2 linked regions of the Myxococcus hansupus genome follow. The protein of the gene in region 1 interacts with the protein of each later gene in a pairwise test. Links are inferred from orthologs where the notes say so. Each region holds a gene or a part of one and is shown on either strand. Other genes may lie near its edges. The genes, in order: A176_RS19455 and ndk.

Region 1 (3,241 bases):
AGCATGCGCTGCACCGAGTAGCGCGAGGCCAGGCGAATCATCCCCTCCGTCCCCAGCGTGTCCAGCCAGGAGGAGTTGAAGCGCACCTGCGTCTTCGCCTCGTCCAACACCTTGAAGACCTGCTTCTTGTAGGTCTCCGCGTTGGCCTTCACCTCGTCGCGCGTCAGCGCCGGGCGCGTGGCGTTGCGGCCCGTGGGGTCGCCAATCAACCCGGTGAAGTCGCCGATGAGGAACACCACCGTGTGGCCGAACTCCTGGAAGCGCCGCATGCGCGTCAGGAGCAGCGAGTGGCCCAGGTGCAGGTCCGGCCGGCTCGGGTCGAAGCCCGCCTTGATGATGAGCGGCTTGCCCGTGTCATACGAATACCGAAGCTTCTTCTTCAGGTCTTCGGCCGAGTGGAGGTCCACCGTGCCACGGGTCACTTCTTCGAACTGCTCCTCGGGGGTCGCCTTGCGCAGCGCGTCCGGATTCATGGCGCCGCAAGCTACCCGAAGTGCGTCGGCCGTGGACGCACTTCCGCGAGGCTGTTTCAGGTGCCCGGCAGGTGCTCCCGCACGCGGTGGATGCTCCGCGCCCGGCCCGTGGCGTCGTCGATGTCCGCCACGATGCCCTGGAGGTACACCAGCCGCTCGGCCACCTCGTAGGGCGCCGTCTTGCCCAGGAAGCGCGCCAGCGACGACTCCTTCTTCATGCCGATGACGGAGTCCAACGGCCCGCACATGCCCACGTCGGTGATGAACGCCGTCCCGCCCGGCAGGACGCGCTCGTCCGCGGTCTGCACGTGCGTGTGCGTGCCCACCACCACCGAGACGCGGCCGTCCAGGTGGAAGCCCATGGCGTTCTTCTCGCTGGAGGCCTCGCAGTGCATGTCCACCAGGATGCAGGGCGTCTGCTGACGCAGCTCCTCCACCAACCCCTCCACCACTTCGAAGGGACTGGCCTCGGTGCGCATGTAGACGCGCCCTTCCAGGTTGATGACACCCAGGGCGCGGCCATCCGGGAGCTTCACCACGGTGTGGCCCTTGCCCGGTGTTCCCTTGGGGTAGTTGGCCGGACGCAGCAACAGGTCCGGATGCTCCTTCACCCAGGGGAGGATGGCCTTCTTGGAGTAGAAATGGTTACCGCTCGTCAGCAACTGGACGCCGCTGTCGAGCAGGTAGTGGGCCGTCTCTGAAGTGATTCCCGAGCCCTGGTCGCTGTTCTCCGCGTTGGCGACCACCACGTCCACGCCATGTTGCGCGCGGACCCTCGGAAGGAGCGTGCGGACCGCCTGGAGACCCGGGCGGCCCACCACGTCCCCCATGAAGAGGACTTTCACGTATCGAGGAAGTCCCAGTCGCGGTACAGGCCGCGCAGGGACTCAGACTCCGTTACGACCAGGTCCATGTCGACGTCATCCCCCGTCGTGGGCAGCACCGGGACGACCTGGTCATTGAAGGCCAGGCCCACCCGCCGACTGCGCTGACTGGCCGCGCGAAGGGTGGCGTCGTAGTAACCGCCCCCGCGCCCCAGCCGCTTGCCTTCCCGGGTGAACCCCAGGCCCGGCACCACGAAGAGGTCAATCTGGTCCACCGCGATGAGGTCCGCGGAGTTGGTGGGCTCTCGCACCCCCAGCCGCCCCGGTTCCAGCTCGCTTTCCGACTTGATGGCACGGAAGGAAAGAATCCGCCCGTGAACATGTGAGAGCGGGTAGCAGACGATCTTTCCGTCTTGCAACGCCGCGATCAGGATATCCCGGGTAGGCACTTCTCCCCGAATGGGGGCATACAACGCCACCGTCCGCGCCTTCTGATAATACGGCGCTGCCAGGAACCGAGACTGAACCTTGAGACCCCGCGTATCGATGAGGTCCGGCGTCATCGCCTTCCGGCGAGCCGTGAGCTCTTCGCGTAGGGTCTGCTTCCTCGCCGCCGCCTCTTCCACCACCGTCTCGCTCACCGACGCCGCTCCACAGAAAAAGTCCCCCGCAGCATGGCCGTGTGCCCGGCGTCCATTGAACCCTCTGAAAGCCAGGTGGGGACCGAAATCATGTCTCCGCAGGCTTCCCTCATCCCCCGTGAGAGGGGAGGGCTTGCACATGGAGACCGAAACGGACCCCGGAATGGACGTATCGGTTCGAATTTCTGCCGAGCATCACGCGCCCCGCAGGGGACAGCCCTTGAATAAATCTACAAAACTCCCCAAGTCCTCGAATCTATTGGGAAAACCCGCCAGAGTCTTTGGAAATGATAAGGATGGGGGGCGGCGGGGTCAAGGCATCCTCGCGCGTTTACAAGGCAGGCACGGGACCTCTATGATGGAAAGAGCCCGAATCCACCCACATATGCCGCCCTCGCTATTGAACAAGGGTCTTGCGACGGTTCTTTCCGTTGCCTCCGGCCTCGCGTGGGCGGGACCGCCCACGGTGTCCAGTTCCTATCAAGGGGACGGCTATGGCGCCGTGTCCATGCGCGTGCAGGGAGACCGGCTGACCGGCACCGCGACGGGCGGCCCCTGCGGCTTCGAACCCGACACGGAGGTGCTCTCTGGCGAGTTCCAGGACAACGTCCTGGTGGGCCAGTTGTTGCTCTGCCAGGTCGGGCCGCAGTGCGAGCCGCGCGTCCATCAGTCGGCGTTGGTCGTGTTCAACCCGGAAGACGGGGCCATGACGGCGCTCTTCCGGCTCAAGGACGGGTGCCGCTCGCCCTCGCTGAAGAACGACGCGTTCCTGCTCTTGCGCCCCCTGTCCCATGAGGCGGATGCGACCGAGCCGCCCGTGCGTCCGGCGTCGGCGGTGGCGCTGTCCGACGGGGCGGGGTCCTCGGCGGCGCAGGTGGCCGCGGGGCTGGGCCGGCAGGGCGAGGTTCCTCCCTTGGAGGAGGGGCAGCGGCAGTTGGCGTCGGGGAACGCGGCGGTGGCGCAGCGGCACTTCGAGCTGGCGCTGGAGCGGGATCCTCGCAACGCGTCCGCCGTGGTGGGGCTGGGCGCCAGTCAGCTCGCGCTCAACGACGTGGGCCGCGCGGTGCGGACGCTGGAGGCGGGCCGCGGCCTGGCGCGCGCGGACGTCCAGTTCTGGCTGGCCTACGCGTACCACCGCGAGGGCAACCGCGTGCGTGCCCGCGAGGCGCTGCGCAAGGCGTTCGAGATGGGCTGGACGCCGGCGGGCCGGACCTCCGAGGCCGCTCCGGAGCAGGCGCTGCGGGAGGACATCAAGGACCTCGACTCACTCATGCAGCAACAGCGGGCCCGGAAGCGGGGTCCG
Region 2 (3,188 bases), 760 kb from region 1 along the record:
TGGACACCATCAAGCTGGTGGGCGGCAGCCCGGCCAACTTCCTGGACGTGGGCGGCGGCGCCAACAAGGAGAAGGTCACCGCGGCCTTCAAGCTCATCCTGGCGGACCCGGCCGTGAAGGCGGTGCTGGTCAACATCTTCGGCGGCATCATGAAGTGTGACGTCATCGCCGAGGGCATCATCGCCGCGGCGAAGGAGGTCCAGCTCAAGGTTCCGCTCGTGGTGCGGCTGGAAGGCACCAACGTGGAGAAGGGCAAGGAGCTGCTGAGCAACTCCGGCCTCGCCATCACCCCGGCGGACAACCTGCGTCAGGCGGCGGAGAAGGCCGTCGCCGCGGTGAAGTAATCCCGCGCACTCTTTTCCGGAAAGAACGCCATGGCCATTCTCGTCAACGAAAACACGAAGGTCCTCTGCCAGGGCATCACGGGCTCGGCGGGTTCGTTCCACGCGAAGCAGATGCTCGAGTACGGCACGAAGCTCGTCGCCGGTGTGACTCCGGGCAAGGGCGGCACCACGTTCGAGGGCAAGGTCCCCGTGTTCAACACGGTGGCCGAGGCGGTGAAGGCGACGGGCGCGAACACGTCCGTGGTCTTCGTGCCGCCCCCCTTCGCCGCTGACTCCATCATGGAGGCCGCGGACGCGGGCGTGTCCCTCATCATCACCATCACCGAGGGCATCCCCGTCAACGACATGGTGCGCGCCAAGCGCTACCTGCAGGGCAAGCCGGGCGTCCGGCTGGTGGGCCCCAACTGTCCGGGCGTCATCACCCCGGGCGCGCTGTGCAAGATCGGCATCATGCCGGGCCACATCCACAAGCCGGGCCGCATCGGCGTGGTGTCCCGCTCCGGCACGCTGACCTACGAGGCCGTGCACCAGCTCACCCAGTTGGGCCTGGGCCAGTCCACCGCCGTGGGCATCGGTGGTGACCCGGTCAACGGCACGGACTTCGTGGACGTGCTCAAGCTCTTCAACGCGGACCCGGACACCGACGCCGTCATCATGATTGGCGAAATCGGCGGTGACGCCGAGGAGCAGGGCGCCGCCTACGTGGCCGCCGAGTTCACCAAGCCCATCGCCGGGTTCATCGCGGGCCAGTCCGCGCCCCCGGGCAAGCGCATGGGCCACGCCGGCGCCATCATCTCCGGTGGCAAGGGCACGGCGACCGAGAAGATCAAGGCCATGGAGGCCGCGGGCATCCTGATGGCCGCCAGCCCCGCCGAGCTGGGCACCACCCTTCAGGAGGCCCTCAAGCGGGGCGCTCCGAAGAAGCGCTAAACCCCAACGCAAACACGAGAAGGAGCCAGTCACATGGCCATCGAGCGTACGCTGTCCATCATCAAGCCGGACGGCCTGGAGAAGGGCGTCATCGGGAAGATCATCAGCCGCTTCGAGGAGAAGGGGCTGAAGCCGGTCGCCATCCGCCTGCAGCAGCTCTCCCAGGAGCAGGCCGAGGGCTTCTACGCGGTCCACAAGGCCCGGCCCTTCTTCAAGGACCTGGTGCAGTTCATGATCTCCGGCCCGGTCGTCCTGATGGTGCTGGAAGGCGAGAACGCGGTCCTGGGCAACCGGGACATCATGGGCGCCACCAACCCGGCGCAGGCCGCCGAAGGCACCATCCGCAAGGACTTCGCGACCAGCATCGACAAGAACACGGTGCACGGCTCCGACAGCCTGGAGAACGCGAAGATCGAGATCGCGTACTTCTTCCGGGAGACGGAGATCCACGCCTACCCGTACCAGAAGTAGCCGGCCGGCCCCCTCGAAGGGGCCGCCGTTCCAGGCCCGGTGTCCGCGCATCAGAAGGCGCGGGCCCGGGCCGCTGTTCTTCCAGGAGACGGGCCCGGAAATGTCCACGAGGCGGGCAGGGGAGCAGGGGCTCCTTTGACTTGCCGTGCCCATGTGTGGGAAGGGACGCCCCTGGGCCCTCCGTTAAGCGCAACGACGATGTCAGAGACTCTCTCCGCCACCTCCCTGCCAGTTACCGAGCCGCTGCCGGCTCCCGCGCCTCCCAAGCTGGTGGACGTGGCCAGCCTGTCCCTGGAGGCGCTGTCGCGCTTCGTCACCGAGGAGCTGGGGGAGCGCGCCTTCCGTGCCCCGCAGCTCTACCGCTGGCTGCACCAGCGCGGTGCCACCTCGTTCGACGAGATGACGGACCTCTCCAAGGCCCTGCGGGAGAAGCTGCGGGCCCGGGCGGAGATCATCCCCCTGGTGAAGGACCTCGAGCAGCGCAGCATCGACGGCACCATCAAGTACCGGTGGAAGACGCGGGACGGGCGCTTCATCGAGTCCGTCTACATGCCCGCCGAGGACCGCCGGACGCTGTGCGTGTCCACCCAGGTGGGTTGCGCCATGGCCTGCAGCTTCTGCATGACGGGCACCATGGGGCTCAAGCGCAACCTCACCGCCAGCGAGATCGTCGCCCAGGTCCACGCGGTGAACCGCGAGGTCCGCAAGAACGAAGGCCACGAGACGCTCCGCCCGCTCTCCAACCTGGTCTTCATGGGGATGGGCGAGCCGCTCCACAACTTCGAGAACCTCAAGACGGCGCTCGCCATCCTCCAGTCCCAGGATGGCCCCAACTTCAGCCACCGGCACATCACGGTCTCCACCGTGGGCCTGGTGCCGATGATCGAGCGCTTCGGCAAGGAGACGGACGTCAAGCTGGCCATCTCCCTCAACGCCAGCACCGACGAGCAGCGCAGCAAGACGATGCCCGTCAACCGCAAGTGGAACATCGCGGCCCTGCTGGACGCCTGCCGCACGTTCCCGCTGCGTCAGGGCCGCCGCATCACCTTCGAGTACGTCCTCATCAAGGGCTTCAACGACGCGGACGAGGACGCGCACCGGCTCATCGAACTGCTCAAGGGCATCCCGGTGAAGGTGAACCTGATCCCCTACAACGAGAATCCCGGCTTGGGGTTCCACACCACTGGCGAGGAGCGCGCGGAGGAGTTTCGCGCCATCCTCGCGGACGGCCATGTCGCCGCATACATCCGCAGGAATCGGGGCCGGGACATCGCCGGCGCCTGCGGGCAGCTCGCCAATCGCGGCGAGACGCAAGCCGGGGCCGAGACTCAGACATAAGGTCCCGAGCTTCCTTGACAATCCAGCGGGAGCGGCGTTAAGAGCGCCACCCCTTTCCTAAGACGTTTCCTGTTCGTTGGAGAGCATTCAATGGCCGTTGTCCTC

Evidence for each region.
Region 2: the proteins of A176_RS19455 (region 1) and ndk interact in binary tests that used the Escherichia coli proteins (3 or more experiments, as listed by UniProt). The link is inferred for Myxococcus hansupus from one-to-one orthologs.

Annotation. Positions count from the first base shown.
Region 1 is NZ_CP012109.1:5,048,482-5,051,722, reverse strand. Bases 127-3,052 are described here. They hold A176_RS19455 (5-formyltetrahydrofolate cyclo-ligase), read right to left. Parts: upstream 1,939-3,052; coding sequence 1,315-1,938; downstream 127-1,314. Other genes in these bases: A176_RS19450 (tetratricopeptide repeat protein), read left to right, coding at 2,405-3,052; A176_RS19460 (TIGR00282 family metallophosphoesterase), read right to left, coding at 530-1,318; tyrS (tyrosine--tRNA ligase), read right to left, coding at 127-473. Outside these bases: more of tyrS, read right to left, coding at 1-126; more of A176_RS19450, read left to right, coding at 3,053-3,241. UniProt on the Escherichia coli protein: Involved in the removal of 5-formyltetrahydrofolate.
Region 2 is NZ_CP012109.1:4,291,971-4,295,158, reverse strand. The notes cover bases 154-3,026. They hold ndk (nucleoside-diphosphate kinase), read left to right. Parts: upstream 154-1,307; coding sequence 1,308-1,745; downstream 1,746-3,026. Other genes in these bases: rlmN (dual-specificity RNA methyltransferase RlmN), read left to right, coding at 1,944-3,026; sucD (succinate--CoA ligase subunit alpha), read left to right, coding at 375-1,274; sucC (ADP-forming succinate--CoA ligase subunit beta), read left to right, coding at 154-344. In the rest of the region: more of sucC, read left to right, coding at 1-153; more of rlmN, read left to right, coding at 3,027-3,083; rpsP (30S ribosomal protein S16), read left to right, coding at 3,174-3,188. UniProt on the Escherichia coli protein: Major role in the synthesis of nucleoside triphosphates other than ATP. The ATP gamma phosphate is transferred to the NDP beta phosphate via a ping-pong mechanism, using a phosphorylated active-site intermediate.